One region of the Citrobacter sp. Marseille-Q6884 genome, then DNA from elsewhere that is predicted to be linked to it. Evidence: predicted binding sites of a transcription regulator. Region 1 holds the regulator's gene; each other region holds the start of a gene.

Region 1 (2,278 bases):
ATGGCCTGTTGTGTTTCACAACAGGCCGTCCTGCACCCGCTAACTGCCCGGACAAGTTAGTGCTGTTTCAGTTTATCTTTATGTTTTGTTAACTGCCGAGCCAGTTTATCAATTAAACCGTCAATGGCGGCATACATATCCTGACCTTCCGCGCTGGCATGAATTTCGCCACCGTTCACATGCAGTGTTGCATCCGAGATGTGTGTGACTTTCTCCACTTTCAACACAATATAGACCTGATTAATCCTGTCGAAATATTGTTCAAGCTTGGCGAACTTTGTGGTGACAAAGTCGCGCAGGGCTTCAGTGATTTCGACGTTATTTCCAGTGATGTTGAGCTGCATAGTGTCTTCCTTATCGGTTGGGTCAGACCAGCTGTTTGCGCTGGTTAGACGGCGGAATGGATAAAGACTCTCGGTACTTCGCAACGGTGCGGCGCGCCACCATGATACCTTGTTCTGACAGCATAGAGGTTAACTTGCTGTCACTCAGCGGTTTCGCAGGGTTCTCCGCAGCAATTAATTTCTTCACCAGCGCGCGTATCGCTGTGGAAGAGGCTTCGCCTCCACCCTCAGTGTTAACGTGGCTGGAAAAGAAATACTTCAATTCGAAAATGCCGCGCGGACTGTGCAGATACTTTTGCGTGGTCACTCGGGAAATGGTCGATTCGTGCATCTCGACGGCCTGGGCGATATCCGCCAGCACCATCGGTTTCATATACTCTTCGCCCTGGTCAAAGAAAGCTTGCTGCTGCTCCACAATACAGCGGCTGACGCGCAACAGCGTATCATTGCGGCTTTCCAGACTTTTGATCAGCCACTTCGCATCCTGCAGGTTGCTGCGGATAAACTGGCTGTCGGCATCGTTACGCGTGCCATTACACATGGCCGCATAGTGCTGGTTAATCTGCAGGCGTGGAATGCTGTCACTGTTCAGTTCGACGACCCAGCGATCGTTATGCTTGCGCACCAGCACATCCGGGATCACATACTCCGGTTCACCTGTCTGGATCGACTGTCCCGGTCGGGGGTCAAGCGACTGAATCAGGTTGACGGCTTCTTTCAGCACATCTTCTTTCAGTCGGGTAACACGCATGAGCGTGCGGAAGTCGTGATTGGCTAACAGATCGAGATGATCGCTGATGATCAGACGGGCTTCTTCCAGCCACGGCGTGGCCTTGTCAAACTGCGAAAGTTGGATCAGCAAACAGTCGCGGAGATCTTTTGCCGCAACGCCAACAGGATCAAAGCGTTGAACGCGTTTAAGCACGGCTTCGATCTCATCCATACCGATGTCGTCATCACCCATGCTTTCGAGAATGTCATCCAGCGAAACAGTCAGATATCCAGTCTCATCAACCGCATCCACAATCGATGTGGCAATGGCGCGATCGGTATCCGAGAACGGGGTCAGCTCCACTTGCCACATCAGATAATCCTGCAGCGATTGTGTAGTCTCACCCTGATACACAGGTAGCTCGTCGTCGATGTAATCTCCACTGGTGCCAGAAGGCGTACCTGCGGTGTAAATTTCATCCCAACTGGCATCAAGCGGCAGCTCTTCCGGCATCTCTTTTTGTTCAAGCGCGTCTGCGGTGTCGAGAGGTTCGCTGTCCTGTTTATCCTGCGTATCAATTTCGTCGTGAAGATCGGTTTGCTCGAGCAGTGGGTTACTTTCCAGCGCTTGCTGAAGTTCTTGCTGAAGTTCCAGCGTGGACAACTGCAACAGGCGGATAGCCTGTTGTAGCTGAGGCGTCATGGCCAGTTGTTGGCTGAGCCTGAGTTGCAAACCTTGCTTCATGTTCAGAGTTGTTTTCTCCCGCAGTGAGGTGAAGTCTTCTACCCTATCAGAGTCTGAAGTCTTCCCCAAGGTATACGCGCTTAACGTGCTCGTCCTGCAGAATTTCTGTCGGCGTACCGTGCGCGATCAGATGCCCCTGGCTCACAATGTAGGCCCGCTCACAGACCGCCAGCGTTTCGCGCACGTTATGGTCAGTAATTAGCACGCCCAGCCCGCTGTCACGCAGGTGTTCGATGATGCGTTTAATATCAATAACGGAAATCGGGTCAACGCCCGCAAACGGTTCATCCAGCAGGATAAATTTCGGATTTGCGGCCAGAGCACGGGCGATTTCCACACGGCGGCGTTCACCACCGGAGAGCGATTGACCCATGCTGTCGCGCAAATGTTCGATATGGAACTCTTCCATCAGTTCGTTAGCACGATCTTCACGCTGTTCGCTGGTCAGATCGTCACGAATTTGCAGCACCGCCATCAG
Region 2 (2,278 bases), 590 kb from region 1:
GATAGCCCCGGTAAATGCCCCTTTCACATGACCAAACAGTTCGCTTTCCGCCACGCTTTCCGGCAGCGCGGCGCAGTTCAGGTATACGAGGGGATTCACCGCTCGCGGCGAGCCTTCATGGATAGCTTTTGCCACCAGCTCTTTGCCGGTTCCCGTTTCGCCGCTAATCAGCACGTTGAGATCGGAGCCCGCCACAATCTCAATCTCTTTTTTCAGCTGCGTCATATTGGGCGACAAGCCAATCATCTGCGTTTCTGTTATCTGCTCAAAGGCGGTGGATGAACCAAGCAGCATATTCTGACTTTCCAGTTGTTCAATCAGGAGCGCATTACTCAGGGCGCCCGCCGCCAGCGCGGCAATCAGGCGGAGTTCTTCATCGCTGAACACATCGAACTGGTCAGGCTCCATACCATCCAGCGTTAGCGCCCCAATCAGGTTTTGCCCGGCAAACAGTGGCAACCCGATGCAGGCGTGCACCTTCAGGCTCTCCTGTCCCGGGATCAGCCCGTCATAAGGATCGGGTAAATCGCTGTCGGCAGGGAAACGCACCACATCCCCGGCACGGGCAATCGCTTCCAGACGCGGATGCCCCTCCAGCGTAAAGCGTCGTCCAAGAACGTCCTGTGCCAGCCCATCTATCGCCAGCGGAATAAATTGTCGGGACTCGTAGCGCAGCAGTGCTGAAGCGTCACACTCCAGCACCTGACGCAACGTGGTGATCAGGCGTTGAAAACGGTCCTGATGTCCAATACCGCTTTGTAATTCAATGGCGATTCCCGCCAGGACATCAACTGAAAAGCTCATCGCTACCTCATGGTCATTTTGACAATGCATATTGTCATATTGACTATAAACATCATAGTCATTTTGACTACCACTTAATGAGCAAATAAATTAAAAACCATATATATCAATTAGATAAAAGGTTGGCACACAACCTGCAATAAGCAAAATATCTTTTTGAGAAACGCTGAATTAATTATTGAGGTTGCTATGTCTATTCTGGTTAAAAATAACATTCATTGGGTTGGCCAACGTGACTGGGAAGTCCGTGATTTCCACGGAACCGAATACAAAACGCTGCGCGGCAGCAGCTATAACAGCTATCTTATCCGTGAAGAAAAGAATGTCCTGATCGACACAGTAGACCACAAGTTTAGTCGTGAATTCGTGCAGAATCTGCGCAGTGAAATTGACCTGGCGGATATTGACTACATCATCATTAACCATGCAGAAGAAGACCATGCTGGTGCGCTGACCGAGCTGATGTCCTGCATTCCCGATACCCCTATTTACTGCACCAATAACGCCATTGATTCCATTAACGGGCATCATCATCACCCGGAATGGAACTTCAACGTGGTGAAAACCGGCGACTCACTGGATATCGGTAACGGCAAGCAGCTGATCTTCGTGGAAACCCCGATGCTGCACTGGCCGGACAGCATGATGACCTACATGACCGGCGATGCGGTGCTGTTCAGTAACGACGCCTTCGGTCAGCACTACTGCGACGAACGCCTGTTCAATGACGAAGTTGACCAGACCGAACTGTTCGAACAGTGCCAGCGTTACTACGCCAACATCCTGACCCCGTTCAGCCGCCTGGTGACGCCGAAAATCACCGAAATTCTCGGCTTCAATTTGCCGGTCGATATGATTGCGACCTCACACGGTGTGGTATGGCGCGACAACCCGACGCAGATCGTTGAGATGTACCTGAAATGGGCGGCGGATTATCAGGAAGACCGCATCACAATTTTCTACGACACCATGTCCAATAACACCCGCATGATGGCCGATGCGATTGCTCAGGGTATCAACGAAGTTGACCCAAACGTGGCGGTGAAAATCTTTAACGTCGCCCGCAGCGATAAAAACGAGGTGCTGACAAACGTCTTCCGTTCTAAAGGGGTACTGGTCGGCACCTCCACGATGAATAACGTGATGATGCCGAAAATCGCGGGTCTGGTGGAAGAAATGACCGGTCTGCGTTTTCGTAACAAACGCGCCAGCGCATTTGGTTCACACGGCTGGAGCGGCGGTGCAGTAGATCGTCTGTCTACCCGTCTGCAGGACGCGGGCTTTGAGATGTCGCTGAGCCTGAAAGCGAAATGGCGCCCGGATCTGGACGCACTGGAATTGTGCCGCCAGCACGGCCGCGAAATCGCACGTCAGTGGGCGCTCGCTCCGCTGCCAGAAACCCACGTAAAGACCGCACCGCAGGAAGACGCGTGCGCCTGTGCCGCCGCGGCTGCCGCTGACCTCGGTCCTTGCA
Region 3 (2,278 bases), 620 kb from region 1:
GCTGCGAAGCACAGGTACGGGTTAGCAGCCGGGTCCGGGAAACGCACTTCGATACGGCGTGCTTTCGGAGAAGCAACCACCGGAATACGGATGGATGCAGAACGGTTACGGGCAGAGTAAGCCAGCATTACCGGTGCTTCGTAACCCGGGACCAGACGCTTGTAGGAGTTGGTGGTCGGGTTTGCCAGGGCGTTGATGGCTTTCGCGTGTTTGATGACGCCGCCGATGTAGTACAGCGCCTGCTCAGACAGACCGGCATATTTATCGCCAGAGAACAGGTTTACGCCGTTCTTGGACAGAGACATGTGGCAGTGCATACCGGAACCGTTATCGCCAAACATCGGTTTTGGCATAAAGGTCGCCGTTTTACCGAAACGGTGTGCAACGTTGTGAACCACATATTTATAAATCTGAATTTCGTCCGCTTTTTTGGTCATGGTGTTAAAGCGGGTCGCGATTTCGTTCTGACCGGCAGTCGCCACTTCGTGGTGATGCGCTTCAACAACCAGGCCCATCTCTTCCATGATCAGACACATGGTAGAACGGATATCCTGAGAGGAATCTACCGGAGGAACCGGGAAGTAACCGCCTTTCACGCCTGGACGGTGACCTTTGTTACCACCTTCGTATTTGGTGGAGGAGTTCCATGCGCCTTCGATGTCATCGATAGCCACGTGGGAACCAGAAATAGATGCGCCGAAACGGATGTCATCAAACAGGAAGAATTCTGGCTCTGGCCCGAACAGAACGGTGTCTGCGATGCCGGTAGCGCGCAGGTATTCTTCAGCACGTTTAGCGATGGAGCGCGGGTCGCGGTCGTAGCCCTGCAGCGTACCCGGTTCCAGGATATCGCAACGGATGATCAGAGTAGACTCTTCAAAGAACGGGTCAATGAGCGCGGTGGAAGCATCTGGCATCAGCACCATGTCTGATTCGTTAATGCCTTTCCAGCCACCGATTGAGGAGCCGTCAAACATTTTGCCTTCTTCAAAGAATTCGGCATTTACCTGATGAGCAGGAATAGTGACGTGCTGTTCTTTACCTTTAGTATCAGTGAAGCGCAAATCAACAAACTTCACTTCGTGTTCGTTCAGCATCGTCAAAACGTGTTCAGCGGACATACTTACTCTCCCGGATTGGTCATTGTCGTCGTGGTAACGAAGTCTACAATTCTGCAAAAAATTGGCCGTGTCGCCGTAAAAATTATAAAGCGAAATCTGTGCCAACTTTTAAATTGCCCCTAAAAGGCGTTATCATGCGCACCATCGTGCAAAAGGGCTGCACCATGATCGCTGTGTTGCACCAATATAGTGCTTTAATGTGAACATTAAGCACCATGTTGGTGCAATTGACATAAAGTAACCCTTTTAACGCTCCGTGAATGTGATCACAAAGAAACTCTGCAATACTTGTTTGCGGAGGATGTTTGTGATCCTGTTTTGTACTGCGATTAATCCGTGTACAATAACGCGCTATTTCTAAAATGCCTGAGGCAAAGTTGTGATCGAAAATTTGCGTAACATCGCCATCATCGCGCACGTAGACCATGGTAAAACGACCCTGGTAGACAAGCTGCTCCAACAATCCGGTACGTTCGATGCACGTGCTGAAACCCAAGAGCGCGTGATGGACTCCAACGATTTGGAGAAAGAGCGTGGGATTACCATCCTCGCTAAAAACACCGCTATCAAATGGAATGACTACCGTATCAACATCGTTGATACCCCGGGGCACGCCGACTTCGGTGGTGAAGTTGAACGTGTAATGTCCATGGTCGACTCCGTGCTGCTGGTGGTGGATGCAATGGACGGTCCGATGCCGCAGACGCGCTTCGTGACCAAAAAAGCCTTTGCCCACGGTCTGAAGCCAATTGTTGTTATCAACAAAGTTGACCGTCCTGGCGCGCGTCCTGACTGGGTTGTTGACCAGGTATTCGACCTGTTCGTTAACCTCGACGCAACTGACGAACAGCTGGACTTCCCGATCGTTTACGCTTCCGCGCTGAACGGTATCGCAGGTCTGGATCACGAAGATATGGCAGAAGACATGACTCCGCTGTATCAGACCATCGTTGATCGTGTACCAGCACCGAACGTTGATCTCGACGGCCCGCTGCAGATGCAGATCTCCCAGCTGGATTACAACAACTATGTTGGTGTTATCGGCATCGGTCGTATCAAACGCGGTAAAGTGAAACCGAACCAGCAGATCACTATCATTGATAGCGAAGGCAAAACCCGTAACGGTAAAGTCGGTAAAGTTCTGACCCACCTGGGTC

The links. Region 1 encodes sigma-54, which starts transcription at its own class of promoters, with help from an activator protein. Its sites were predicted from a motif close to GTTGGCACANNTTTCGCTNT; they were not measured.
Region 2: a site for sigma-54 is predicted at 926-945, ahead of norV (anaerobic nitric oxide reductase flavorubredoxin). Genes of this name have one in related genera too.
Region 3: a site for sigma-54 is predicted at 1,208-1,227, ahead of glnA (glutamate--ammonia ligase). Genes of this name have one in related genera too.

Annotation. Positions count from the first base shown of each region.
Region 1 covers NZ_CAMDRE010000001.1:638,886-641,163, reverse strand. The annotation lists gene hpf (ribosome hibernation promoting factor) at 57-344, opposite strand; gene rpoN (RNA polymerase factor sigma-54) at 367-1,800, opposite strand; gene lptB (LPS export ABC transporter ATP-binding protein) at 1,847-2,278, opposite strand, start outside.
Region 2 covers NZ_CAMDRE010000001.1:46,608-48,885, forward strand. The annotation lists gene norR (nitric oxide reductase transcriptional regulator NorR) at 1-804, opposite strand, end outside; gene norV (anaerobic nitric oxide reductase flavorubredoxin) at 994-2,278, shown strand, end outside.
Region 3 covers NZ_CAMDRE010000001.1:1,258,642-1,260,919, forward strand. The annotation lists gene glnA (glutamate--ammonia ligase) at 1-1,121, opposite strand, end outside; gene typA (ribosome-dependent GTPase TypA) at 1,501-2,278, shown strand, end outside.